Regions from separate parts of the Shewanella seohaensis genome, predicted to be linked through region 1. Evidence: predicted binding sites of a transcription regulator. Region 1 holds the regulator's gene; each other region holds the start of a gene.

Evidence for each region. Region 1 encodes sigma-54, which starts transcription at its own class of promoters, with help from an activator protein. Its sites were predicted from a motif close to GTTGGCACGNNNNTNGNNT; they were not measured.
Region 2: a site for sigma-54 is predicted at 1,876-1,894, ahead of L2713_RS12990 (TorF family putative porin). Genes of this name have one in related genera too.
Region 3: a site for sigma-54 is predicted at 1,332-1,350, ahead of L2713_RS02715 (DUF1328 domain-containing protein). Genes of this name have one in related genera too.
Region 4: a site for sigma-54 is predicted at 1,496-1,514, ahead of L2713_RS01155 (nitric-oxide reductase large subunit). Genes of this name have one in related genera too.

What each region holds. Positions count from the first base shown of each region.
Region 1 covers NZ_JAKILE010000001.1:465,084-468,562, forward strand. The annotation lists gene lptA (lipopolysaccharide transport periplasmic protein LptA) at 1-299, shown strand, start outside; gene lptB (LPS export ABC transporter ATP-binding protein) at 296-1,027, shown strand; gene L2713_RS02040 (RNA polymerase factor sigma-54) at 1,134-2,609, shown strand; gene hpf (ribosome hibernation promoting factor) at 2,638-2,925, shown strand; gene ptsN (PTS IIA-like nitrogen regulatory protein PtsN) at 2,928-3,371, shown strand; gene rapZ (RNase adapter RapZ) at 3,368-3,479, shown strand, end outside.
Region 2 covers NZ_JAKILE010000010.1:93,493-96,971, forward strand. The annotation lists gene rimK (30S ribosomal protein S6--L-glutamate ligase) at 142-1,047, shown strand; gene L2713_RS12990 (TorF family putative porin) at 1,091-1,783, opposite strand; gene L2713_RS12995 (HU family DNA-binding protein) at 2,073-2,345, opposite strand; gene L2713_RS13000 (response regulator) at 2,492-3,289, opposite strand; gene L2713_RS13005 (hypothetical protein) at 3,364-3,479, opposite strand, start outside.
Region 3 covers NZ_JAKILE010000002.1:110,962-114,440, reverse strand. The annotation lists partial or broken gene L2713_RS20570 (DUF6572 domain-containing protein) at 137-440, shown strand; gene L2713_RS02720 (helix-turn-helix transcriptional regulator) at 612-1,040, shown strand; gene L2713_RS02715 (DUF1328 domain-containing protein) at 1,503-1,679, shown strand; gene L2713_RS02710 (hypothetical protein) at 1,702-1,896, shown strand; gene L2713_RS02705 (diacylglycerol kinase family protein) at 2,051-3,479, shown strand, end outside.
Region 4 covers NZ_JAKILE010000001.1:262,078-265,556, reverse strand. The annotation lists gene L2713_RS01155 (nitric-oxide reductase large subunit) at 1-1,451, opposite strand, end outside; gene L2713_RS01150 (potassium/proton antiporter) at 2,073-3,479, shown strand, end outside.

The sequences.
Region 1 (3,479 bases):
CTGCGACTTATAGCCAGATCCTCGACGATGGACGCCCAGCTTCGGCGAGCGCGAAAGAAATTCGCTACGAAATGGCGACCCGCACCCTAACTTTGACGGGCTCAGCGAGCCTAGATCAAGCGGGTAGCCAAGTGACGGGTAACCTCATCCGTTACGATATTATTCAGCAAAAATTGATCGCTGAGAGTACGGGTAGCGGTGATGATCGCGTGATTACCATTATTCAACCTGACAACTATCAGGAAGAGCTCAAGAACCAGCCCGCGGACAAACCTGTGAAAAAACAGGACTCTAAATGACCCAAATCACCTTAAAAGCACAGAATCTCGCTAAGAGTTATAAGAGTCGTCAGGTTGTGAAAGATGTCAGCCTGACGGTGAAAACGGGTCAAGTCGTCGGCCTACTCGGCCCAAACGGCGCGGGTAAAACCACCACCTTCTATATGGTCGTGGGCTTAGTCAAAAGCGATAAAGGCCATATCTTTATCGACGATGATGATTTAACCGCCGATCCCATGCACCTGCGCGCCCGCAAAGGTATTGGTTACCTGCCACAGGAAGCCAGTATCTTTCGCAAGCTGAGCGTGCACGACAATATCATGGCGGTACTGCAAACCCGTAAAGAGCTCAATCGCGATCAACGCGAAGAAGAGCTGGAACATCTGCTCGAAGAGTTCCATATCACCCATATTCGCGATAGCCAAGGCATGTCGTTATCGGGCGGTGAACGTCGCCGTGTCGAAATTGCCCGCGCTTTAGCGGCCAATCCTAAGTTTATTCTGCTCGATGAACCCTTCGCCGGTGTCGACCCGATTTCGGTTATCGATATCAAGAAAATCATCGAACAACTCAAGAGCCGAGGCCTTGGGGTACTGATCACAGACCACAATGTGCGCGAGACCTTAGACGTCTGTGAACATGCCTACATTGTTAGTCACGGAAACCTGATTGCCGAAGGAACTCCCGCAGAGATCTTAGACAATCAGCAAGTTAGGGCTGTGTACTTAGGTGAACAATTCAGGCTATAGTTACTTAAACAGAGCCAATTAGCCTTGGATTTTGGCTTAGTAAGCGCCATCAATATGATAACAAGCGGCCTAAATTCAAAATAATAACGTAGGGATCAGCGGTAACATGAAAGCGTCACTCCAGCTCAAACTGGGTCAACAGTTAACCATGACGCCACAACTTCAACAGGCCATTCGTCTGTTGCAATTGTCGTCATTGGAACTGCAGCAAGAGATCCAGCAAGCCTTAGACTCTAATCCTCTTCTCGAGCTGGAAGAGGAGCAATTCGACGCGCCTACCGAACGTAAGCAAGATATCGCCGATACCGACTTTAGCGAAACGACGGCCCAACCACAGGAACAAGACAATTCCACCGTGGACATTGCCGAGTCGTTGACCAAAGAATCTCTGCCCGAAGAACTGCCCATGGACACCACTTGGGATGAAGTCTTTACCGCCTCGCCAAACTCAGGTTCTGGTGCCAGCCGTGAAGATGACATGCCCTTCCAAGGGGAAACCAGTGAAGGCCTGTACGAACATTTAGAATGGCAGAAAAACCTCACGCCCTTCTCTGAAACCGACTTAGCCATCGCCACCGCGATTATTGATGCCATCGACGATCAAGGTTATCTCACTCAAAGTACTGAAGATATCCTCGAGGCCATGGGCAATCCAGAGATTGAACTGGATGAAGTCGAAGCCGTACTCAAGCGTATTCAACACTTCGATCCCGTTGGTGTCGCCGCAAGGGATTTAAGCGAATGTCTGCTTATCCAACTCTCCCATTTTTCGCCGGATACCCCACACCTCGAAAACGCCCGCATGTTGATCAAAGATCATTTAGATCTGATCGCTGCCCGCGACTTTAGGTTGTTGATGCGTAAGACCAAACTTAAAGAGGACGAGTTAAGGGACAGCATAGCGCTGATCCAAACCTTAAACCCTCGCCCCGGTTTGCTCATCACCCCTGTTGATGAAGAATATGTCATCCCCGATGTATCGGTGTCGAAGAAAAACGGTCGCTGGGTGGTCGAGTTAAATCCAGACTGCATGCCAAAAATCAATGTTAATCAGCAATATGCAGCCATGGCACGCAGCACCAAAAGCCAAGCCGATAGCCAATTTATCCGCGGGCATCTGCAAGAAGCCAAGTGGTTTATCAAAAGCCTTGAAAGCCGTAACGAAACACTGCTCAAAGTGGCAAACTGCATAGTGCAATATCAACAGGGCTTCTTCGAATACGGTGAAGAAGCCATGAAACCTATGGTCCTGAACGATATCGCCGAGGCGGTAGAAATGCATGAGTCCACCATTTCACGGGTGACCACACAAAAATACATGCATACCCCAAAGGGACTTTTTGAACTAAAATATTTCTTCTCAAGCCACGTCGGGACTGATGATGGCGGTGAGTGCTCATCCACGGCAATCAGAGCCTTCATTAAGAAACTGGTTGCAGCGGAAAACCAGAAAAAACCATTAAGCGACAGCAAGATGGCACAGCTTCTGGCAGAACAGGGAATTAACGTTGCGCGCAGAACCATTGCGAAGTACCGAGAAGCGATGCTTATTCCCCCTTCCAATCAGCGTAAAAGTTTATAGCCTAAAGTGGAAATCGGAGGACGTTTATATGCAAATAAACCTGAGTGGACACCATATCGAGATTACTGAATCGTTACGGGCTTATGTTGAGGAAAAGTTTTCAAAACTTGAACGTCATTTCGAACAGATCAATAATGTGCACGTTGTGCTCAATGTTGAGAAAATGCAACAAATTGCCGAAGCGAGAATCAACCTCACCGGTGGTGAAGTCTTCGCGACTTCAGAGCATGCAGATATGTATGCTGCCATAGACGTCCTGATAGACAAGCTTGATCGTCAGGTTATTAAACACAAAGAGAAGTTAACAAAACACTAGCAATGGAACTTCGTACCATACTGCGGCCGGAATGCACGACCTGCGCCACTCCGGGCAGTAAGAAAAAGGTACTGGAACTTATCAGCGACTTAGCCGCTGCCCAGTACCCCACCCTCTCATCTCAAGAGATCTTCGAAAGCCTAGTGGCGCGCGAAAAGATGGGGAGCACAGGTATAGGTAACGGCATCGCCATTCCACATGGTCGATTAACCGATATAACACAACCCATAGCCATATTGGTGAAATGTGAGGAGCCGATAGCCTTTGATGCTATCGATAAACAACCTGTCGACATTTTATTTGCGCTGCTGGTGCCTGCTGACCAATGTCAACAGCACTTAAGCACTTTGTCCTGCATGGCTGAAAAGCTCAGCGACAAACAAATATTGAAGCAATTGCGCAAGACGCATGATGAAACGGAACTCTATCAGGTAATCACTGGATGAAACTGGTCATAGTGTCAGGGCGCTCAGGCTCAGGCAAATCGGTCGCACTAAGAGTGCTTGAAGATCTCGGCTACTATTGTGTCGATAATCTTCCGTTGCCGCTGATTG
Region 2 (3,479 bases), on a different contig from region 1:
TACGTTTGGCTAGTGCCGAGGTTTTCGTCTGGTGAGGAATATTTTCTTGCTTTACACTCAGCAATAGACAAATATCTGCGCCCCTTTCTGATGCAGTGTGCTCAGAGCTTCAATCACAGTATTTAATTTGGTCATTTGGCAATGAAAATAGGTATCTTATCCCAGTTCCCTGAGTTGTATTCCACCCGACGTTTAGTGGCGGCCTGCGAGAGCCGTGGCCATGAAGCCGTGGTTATTAATACCTTGAATTGCTACATGAATATCAACTCCATCAAGCCGAGCATTCATTATCAAGGCCAAGAGTTAACTGGATTCGATGCCATTATTCCGCGGATCCACGCCAGTGTGACCTTTTACGGCTGTGCCGTTGTGCGCCAGTTTGAAATGATGGGCGTGTTTGCCGCCAACGACTCGATTTCAATCGCACGTTCACGGGATAAGTTACGCGCGCTGCAATTGCTTTCCCGCAAAGGTATCGGCATGCCAGTGACGGGATTTGCCAATAAACCCAATGATATTCCAGACTTGATTAACATGGTGGGCGGTGCCCCTTTAGTGATTAAGTTGTTGGAAGGCACCCAAGGGATTGGCGTGGTGTTAGCCGAAACTAAAACCGCCGCCGAGAGCGTGATTGAAGCCTTTTTAGGGCTGAAAGCCAATATCATGGTGCAGGAATATATTAAGGAGTCCAACGGCAGCGATATTCGCTGTTTTGTGGTCGGCGATAAAGTCGTGGCTTCGATGAAGCGCCAAGGGCCTGAAGGGGATTTTCGCTCTAACCTGCACTTAGGCGGCTGCGGCGAGAAAGTAAAAATTACGCCCGAAGAGCGCAAGATGGCGGTTGCCGCAGTGAAAGCCATGGGATTAGTGGTGGCGGGGGTTGATATTTTACGATCGAATCGCGGCCCCTTGATCCTAGAGGTGAACTCGGCGCCCGGTATTGAAGGCATTGAGCAGACCACGGGGATTTCGGTGACTGAGCCTATCGTGGAATATATTGAGAAGATGGTATTAGCGCGTAAATCGAATCGCGCCGTGATAGCCTAACAAAAACGCCGCGATAATCGCGGCGTTTTTTTAGCGTTTAATTTTATAAATCAAAGCCGTAGGAATAGCCTAAAACAACCTTGGCATCATCACCCTGCAGATCCGTATCCGACACCATAAATGAGACAGTGCCCATGCTGGTATCGGCACTGAGTGTGACGTTGTAATCTGCGTAGTTATCCTCATCGAACCAAGATTCGACCACATCGCCGCTAGAATAACCGTAGTGCAATGACAGGCTCAGTTTATCCGTCAGTGGGAAAGATGCAGTGGCCGCAAGATAACTCATATCTTTGTTATCTAATGGCTCGGCCGCGACATCATCACCGGCGTTGATCACGTGGGAATAACTGAGTTCAAACCATTTCCAGGTGATGGCACCGTGCAGTTCACCAAAATCGATGCTGCCTTCGGCATCGGGGTAAGCGTAGTAGAGGTAGCCAATATCGTAGCTGAGGTCTTCGGTGATGTTGCCGCCGTAGCCTGCATAGAGATCCAACTCATAGCTGGTATCGTCGCCAAAGTCGACATTTGAGGCCCAAGTGCCGGCATAGAATCCGGAGTCATGGCTATAGTCAATGCCTCCTTGGATGGCGACCGCATCATTGGTTTGAGTGACCCCGCGCCATAGATAGTTTGAGGTGCCGCCAATATTGCCGGACACCGCCGCAAAGGCGTTGGTCGTTAATAACAATCCCGTCGATAATGCCAAAACGCTGTACAGTGATTTTCTCATTCTCATCCCCTCGATTGACTTATTTATCGATTCACTCATGCCACCACAGAGTGGGTGACATTGGTGCATCATGGTTTTTTCTGATAAGGGAATTGCTAATCACATGCCATTATTTGAACATCATTAAAAACAATTGGTTACACAACGTGTGTTAATAAAATGTTTTAAAATGCTCAAAAATGGAGCGGTGGACGCACTGTGTTTGTGCAAAAAATCATCTTTCATGCTTTCGTGAGGGCAAAAAAACGCCTCACAGAGGAGGCGTTTTATAAAATCAATGTCGAGCAAATTAGTTCACACTATCACGCAAGGTTTTACCCGCTTTAAACTTAGGCACAGTGGCTTCAGCGATCTGAATTTCTTTACCTGTCTGTGGGTTACGGCCAGTACGAGCTGCGCGAGTGGAGGTTTCAAAAGAGCCAAATCCAACGATAGAGATCTTGTCACCGTTTTTCATTGATTCAGTAATAGCTGCTTCGAAAGATTTCAATGCACGTGCTGCTTCAGCTTTAGTGATATCGGCATTTTCTGCAATCTTGGCAATAAGTTCAGTTTTGTTCATCTTTATTGTCTCTTCTTTCCGTAGATTTATTAAGTCAGCGTGCCTAACATGCCACAAGGTTTAGCCATTGGAAAGCCCTTTGCTGCGGGCTTGTGTCCTATAAGTAACAAAAATGCAGAATATTTACCCCATTCGTGACTTAGGTTTTATTCTTCGAGCAGTTGATATAAGAGCTGCTTCACCAATTTGGGTTCGAAGGGTTTATCGCACAGGGCATTGACTCCCGCCTGAGAGACATTGCTCAGGTGAGCATCATTCGCTTCCGAAGACACCATGAGGATAGGCACATGGGATTGCTGACTTTCATTGCGGATAAATTGAGTGAGTGCTAGGCCATCAACACTGGGCATATTGTAATCGGTAATGATCAGGTCAAACATATTATTACGCATTAACTCAATGGCTTGAGCGCCATCTTCCGCTTCGGTGATCTGCTTGATCCCAAGGTTGCCAATGGTACGTTTAATCACATTACGCGCCATGCGGCTGTCATCGACCACGAGCACACGCACGTCATGCACATCGAAGTGACTTAGGTCGAGTTCATCGTGGCTGAGCAAATCGATGGTCGCATTCAGCGTCTTGCCTAAGTGTTCGGCATTAAAAGGTTTTGGCAGTATCGCGACTACGCCAGACTGGCGGAAAATCTCCAATTGCTCGCGGCGACATTCGCTCGAAACCAACATAAATTGGATGTCTTTATATTCGCTGTTGGTGCGCAGGTAGCTTAAAAACTCGGTCGCGGTGCCATCTTCAAAATACATGGCACTGGCGATGAGATCCGGCTTGTGGCGGGCAATCAACTCCCTTGCTTGGGTCAAACTTGCGGCATTTTGAATGCTGATAATGCCTTCTTGCTGTAAACGCTTGATGATAATGCGGCGCTGGGTTTCCGATGGCTCAACAATGAGAATCGAGAGTTCGCTAGGCGATAAATGAGTCATAGTGGCTGGCTTTATCAGGTCTTTTAGGGAGCCGTTAACTTAGGCTAGAAACAAGGGCTTAGCAATAAACAAGCTTACGCTTTTACCTTTGCGGTTAAATAATGATGGGTGATGCGGGAAAAGGCTACCCAATACTGCACTAACAACAAGGCGATGATGCTTAAGACTAAGGGCAACATCGGGATGTTGT
Region 3 (3,479 bases), on a different contig from region 1:
AAGAACTGAACCGATGCACCGGCTCTGATAGAAATGAATCACAACTAAAAATAAACACTAAAATCATAATCTTGAGCTTTACCACTTCAAATTATTGAAGGTGAGATTTGCCGCAATCCATTAGAGTTGAATATCTATGAGCATAGAAGATCAAGATTCAATTGACGCCATTGGAATAGATAATGAAGGTGTCGTCGTGCTAACCATCTCAGATCATTTGGAATGGGATGATAAGCATCTCTTGCTCCTTCAATATCTACTTGGCTTTTCTCGAGTCTGGCGAGGTATTTGAAAGCTATCCAGATTCACGTGGGAGAGGGTTTAAAATTAATATTATGTGCAAGTATGAGCCAACAACATTAGCAACGCGGTTCCTATCACAATGCACAGACATCATTAATCAATTAGGATTTCAGTTTGATTATAAGGTTTTCACTTAGCCAAACAGTATCACCTTAGCCTAGCGCAGAAAACCGCATGTTTTCCCGCTGTTGGCGGCGTAAAACGGCTTGGCGGGTTACTGTCGTAACTTTGACGTAAGGTTGTCATAACTAAAATCATGGGTTCTATATGATGATTCGCCTACTGCAATCATTATTAGGAACTAGAAAATGGAACAAATGATAAACAAAGAATTAGTGAAAAAGCTTCGAAGCGAACGTTCTTGGTCCCAAGATCAACTCGCCACAATCTCAGGACTGAGCATTCGTACTATTCAGAGAGTAGAGAGTGAAGGCTCTGGCTCCTTAGAATCCAAAAGAGCGCTAGCGGCAGCTTTTGATATTAACGTTAGTAATCTGGATATTAATAGCACCGCAGACAGCACCTTAGCATCCAGTCATCGAGGTTGTAAGTTTGGGCTAGCTGGTGCAACTGTGGGGATTTTGAGCGCCTATATTGGAATATCTATGTCTTTTGTATCTGGGAATATTACGTCCGCTGAAGCAGGAATTCATTATGGAAGTCTTAGTGCGCTCTATGGTATTTCCTGTGCAGTTATTATCGTAATGTCTAACAGATATCATTCAAACGCGACTTGATAGGACACATCACAGCTGCATTGCGACTGTTGGCGTTAGCGCAGATGCAAGAGCTAAGAACTTTCCGCAAGGTACTGTCAGTCGTATTCTCAATTTTGCAATCGATACCTTAATCTAAGCCGATACTCAAAAGGTATCGGCTTTTTTATGCTGTTCTCGCAAATATCACACTGCAACTCTTACCGAATCGCAGGTAAAAATTGCCTATCTCGCTTATATCAGCCAATACTCCCGCCAATACAGCATTTAATAATTACGCTAAAAATCAGTAGATTAGCTAAAAATATCAAAGTTGGCATTAAGCTCGCAATATCCCCTTTGTGAGTTTATTGCGGGATTGAGTGATAACGGGATGTAAGAAGTAATCTAGCTAATTCAACTCACCCAGCAACTAGCTCGCTCGACGTAAACATGCAGAGTGAAAGAAGACAGAAAAACCGAAATAAGACAAAGGAGGTGGCTATGTTAGGTTGGACCTTAATGTTTCTGGTTGTGGCCATTATCGCCGGACTGTTTGGATTTACGGGGATCGCTGGCGCCGCAGCGGGGATCGCAAAGATTATTTTCTTCCTATTTATTGTATTACTTGTGATTTCCCTGCTGGTCAACGCCCTTAAGGGCAAGGCACCACGCGCTTAAATTGGATAAAAGGAGAATCGATATGAAACCTATGACCATGATTACCACTGCATTTTTAGCCTTATTATTAACCTTTGGACTGTCAGCCTGTAGCGACAACCACGCCGAGGACGCAGGCGAAAAAATCGATGAAGCCATCACTGATACCGGCAATGCGATTGAAGATGCCTGTGAAGAACTGAAAGAAGGCGTTAAAGCGAAAGATACCCGCTGCTAGAACGGATGACGGCAAGTAGTGAGTCCCGCATACGAGCCCATCAGGGGAACCACAGTTCAATTGAGTACCACCGAACCACTTTATCGTGACAGCTATTGGTCACGATAAAGTGGGTTTCCCTGAGGCTCGCCGCTTATCAATGGAGGAGATGCCAATGCTGAGTAGGATCCACATTAAGTATTTCTACCTGTTCGGAGCGCTGTTATTTGGCTATTTCGCCGTAACGGGGCACTCCCCTATTCTCACCTTTATTTGGGCATGGAGCAGCCTATCCCTCGCCCTTGTCGGCTCGGCCTATTGGTTTAATCTCGCCAGTATTTTTAGAAAACGTCAGGATGGATCCATCCCTTGGTATATCCGTTGGGGCTTTATTCCATTTTTATTAGGATGCCGACTCTATAATCTCTGGGCGCGGCGCCGCGATAGCGTGCCTTCAATGCAAGCCATTGATAAATATCTGTACTTGGGTAGCCGCTTAAGCGCTGCCGATTTACCTAAACTGAATCGTTATGGCATTACCGCTATTTTAGATGTCACCGCCGAATTCGACGGCCTCGATGTGTCCCTGTATGAGGATCATATCGACTATCTGAATATCCCTATTCTTGACCACAGCGTGCCAACTAGCGCCCAATTAAATCAGGCGATTAACTGGTTACACCGTCAAGTACGCGCCCAAAAGCGGGTATTAATCCACTGTGCGCTCGGCCGCGGGCGCTCCGTAATGGTGCTGGCCGCTTATCTTGTATGCCGCCGTCCCGAACTCAGTTTTGCGGAGGTGCTGCAACAGATTAAAAGCATTCGTAAAACCGCTAGGTTAAATCGCTGGCAACTTAAAGCGCTGGAGCAGATGTACACTCAAGGGGAAATCAAACTGCATAAGCGAGCCTGGATTATCGCCAATCCCGTCTCTGGCGCGGGAAAATGGCAGAGCCATGGCGAACAAATTTGCACTGAACTGAAACGCTATTTTGAAGTGCAGTTAGCGCTCACCACGCCAGAGATTAGCGCCCAAACCCAAGCGAAAAAAGCACGGCTTCAGGGCGCCGATATCATCATCGCTTGCGGTGGCGATGGCACAGTCACAGAGGTCGCGGCGGAGATTATCGACACCGATATCACCTTAGGCATTATCCCGTTAGGCACCACCAATGCCCTGTCACACGCCCTCTTTGGTTTAAGCAGTAAGCTCAATGCTGTCTCCCAAGCCCTTGATAATATTATCCAAGGTCAGACTCAGACCATAGACACGGCGCGTTGCAATGAGCGGCTGGTGTTGCTGCTGGTCGGCATTGGGTTTGAGCAGCAAATGATTGAGTCGGCGAGCCGCGAGCGTAAAAATGCTCTCGGCCAACTCGCCTACCTCGATGGTTTGTGGCGCGCAGTGAATACTGACACCAACCTCGAGTTGCAGCTGACTTTAGATGACCAAGCCCCAATGACAGTGCAAACCCACAGCCTAGTGGTTGCCAATGCCGCACCTTTTACCAGCTTACTCGCCCAAGGTAAGGGCGAACCCAATATGACCGACGGCTTGTTGGATATCACTTGGTTAGATTCAAATAATGAGCCGAATGAACAGC
Region 4 (3,479 bases), 200 kb from region 1:
ACCCACCAACGCCAGTATTCTGCAATCGCTAAATTGGCGTGTTTACCCATAAAGAGGCCGGCGCCATAGAACAAACCAATCGCCACGCAGGAGGCATAGAGTACCCAAATAACAGGGCGCATCTCGCCTTGCACTTTGAGGGCAGGTTTGATGGCGGCGGTGACTAAGGCAAGCCAAATCAATAATCCAACGAGGAGTAAGATTTGCCATACTCGGCCAAGATCTATGTACTCATATCCTTGATGACCAAAGAGGAAGTTCATATCGAGGTCAAAATACTGCTGTACCCCAATCCATTCGCCTGCCATCGAGCCAAGCACTACGACCACTAAGGCTACCCAGAGTACGTTAACGCCAAGACGTTGATATTTTGGCTCATAACCCGATAAGGCGGGAGCAATATACAACCCAGTACCTAACCAGGCCGTGGCAATCCAAAATACCGCTAATTGGGTGTGCCAGGTGCGAGTGACTGAGTAGGGCAGTATTTCTGAAATCGGTAAACCGTAAAATTCTTGGCCTTCTACCGCATAGTGGGCAGTGATACCGCCGAGTAAAATTTGCAGTAAAAACAGACCAATTGCCGTGATGAAGTATTTGCCAACGGCTTTTTGTGAGGCGGTTGGTTTAGTGAAAAACAGCGGATCTTGCTCCGAAGGCTTGGGCAGGCTTTCGTGTTTGCCGCTTGCATGGTGCCAGATCAATCCGCCAATCCCCGCAATTAGGGTCACAATACTGAGTATCGACCAGACGATATTATCCGAGGTCGGTGTATTGCCTAACTGGGGATCGAAAGGCCAGTTATTGGTGTAGGTATAGGGGGCATCTGGGCGTTCAGTGATTGCCGCCCAGGCTCCCCAAAAAAGAAACGCATTGAGTTGTTCGCGGCGGGCAAGATCGGGCACTGTACCCTCTTTCATGGCGTATTGTTCACGAAGATGACTAAGCGCTGGATCGCTCCCAAACAGGGATAGATAATGCTGCTCGACCCTGTTAATCGCTTCGATACGAGTGTTAGACAAGCGAATAAGCACTGTGCCATCGGCCTGTGGCTCGACGCTGTTATGGCGTAAATCTTCCCTTAATGCCTGCTCAAGCCCGGCTTTTTGTTGGGAGTTTAATTGGGCGAACGGCGTTTGATATTGCTGCTCTGCGCGAATATCGAGCCAAGCTTCGGCTTCTCTGTGTAACCAGTCGGCGGTCCAATCTGGGGCGACATAAGAGCCATGTCCCCAAACCGACCCCAGTTGATGGCCGCCCATGGAGCGCCAGACCAATTGACCCTGTTCGATATCATTTTCGCTAAACACAACCTGACCATTTACATCCGTAAATGCGTTGGGTATCGGCGGTTTTTCCCGATAAATTTCACTGCCTATGCTCAGCAGGACAGTGAATGAAGCAATCAGCACAACTAATAGTGCGATAGCGGTGAGTTTTTGTTTGCTCATAAGTCTCCTTGATGCAACGTCATTTTGATACGTTTCACCTGCTATTGCGTAATACGTGCCAAATGTTTTTGTTGTTGAAAATAAAGGAAAATACAAGTTTTGTGTTATGGTGTATTGTCTTTTTGATACTGAATTTTTATTGTCGATATGACAATTATTGTCTTTATGACAGCTTTAGGAGCTTGAATGTCGATAACACAATGAAAAAGGGGATTTTATCTATGCTTTCAAGTTATTGCGGAGTTAATGGGATTTAAGTCGGCATTGGGAAGATACAGTACATTTTTATATGGTTATCCCCACCATTTAGGCTGTATGCGGTGAGTTTGTATGGAATAGGTTTTTTAAATGTATTGATAAATAAAGATTTTATCTTGTTTATGGGGCTTAGGTTATGTTCAGTAGGTATTTTTGCTTGTACTGGTTTATATATAAAAGTTAGTCAAAATGGCCTATTACTGAGGATTTCAATGTAGATGTTTGAAATTTAATATTTAAAACTCCATTAATTTGCATTTTTTATGCTAGTATAGAAACACAAAAAATTTCAACTGAGTCATTTTTAATCTAGGTGATTTCTTTATCGTTTAACTAAACACTCTTGTATTTAAGGAGGCATGTGTGGATGCAGATTCCATCAATAGTTTTTTTCTGATCGGTGCCTTGCTTGCCGCTGTGAGTGTTTTGTTAAGTCCCGTGTCTTCGCGCTTGGGTATCCCTATCTTATTAATTTTCCTCGCAGTAGGGATTTTAGCTGGGGAAGATGGTCCCGGTGGCATTCTATTTGACGACTACTCAACCGCTTATCTTGTCAGTAACTTAGCCTTAGCCATTATCTTGCTCGATGGCGGTATGCGTACGCGTGTCGCAAGCTTTAGGGTGGCACTCTGGCCGGCATTGTCACTGGCGACCTTCGGCGTCGCTATCACCACTAGTATCACTGGTGTAATGGCCGCATGGCTATTTGACTTACATTGGTTACAAGGTTTGCTGGTGGGGGCGATTGTCGGCTCCACCGATGCGGCGGCGGTATTCTCACTATTAAAGGGGCGTAGCTTAAACGAGCGTGTTGGCGCGACGCTGGAAATCGAATCGGGTAGCAACGATCCTATGGCGGTGTTTTTAACCGTAACCCTGATTGCTATCCTCGCGAATGTGGACGCCGAGCTATCCGCAAGCTTTATGCTGATAAGCTTTATCAAACAGTTTGGCTTGGGGATTTTCCTCGGCCTCGGTGGCGGTTGGCTGCTGTGGAAGTTGGTGAATTTAAGCAAGCTTGCCGAAGGTTTGTATTCGATTTTAGTGCTTAGTGGCGGCCTGATGATTTATGCCGCGTCGAACAAACTTGGCGGCAGCGGCATCCTGTCGATTTACTTAGTCGGTCTATTCCTTGGCAACAAGCCTACCCGTGGTCGCCATTCAATCTTAAACGTATTGGATGGCATGACTTGGGTCAGTCAAATCGGTATGTTCCTCGTATTAGGGCTGCTGCTCACACCGTCTGACTTGTTAGATATTTGGCTGCCGGGCTTGGCATTAGCCTTTGGAATGATCCTGTTTGCCAGACCGTTAGCCGTTTGGCTCAGCTTGCTGCCCTTTAAGAGTTTTAGCAGTCGTGACCGTTGGTTTATCTCTTGGGTTGGGCTTCGCGGCGCCGTGCCGATTATTTTAGCCGTATTCCCTATGATGGCGGGATTACCGGGCGCTCAGTTGTACTTTAACTTGGCATTCTTCGTGGTGTTAGTGTCACTGTTAGTGCAAGGGGCATCGCTCACCACGGCGGCGCGTTTAGCTAAGGTGGAGCTACCGCCTAAGCCATTACCTATTTCACGCTCTGGGGTCGAAATTTACCCGAGCAGCGAGTGGGAAGTGTTTGTGTACCATTTGAGTGAAAACAAATGGTGTATCGGCGAGCCGCTTAAACGTCTCTCTATGCCGGATGGCACGCGGATTGCGGCGGTATTTCGCCAAAACACACTGTTGCATCCATCGGGCAGTACCTGCCTAGAAGCTGGGGATATTTTGTGT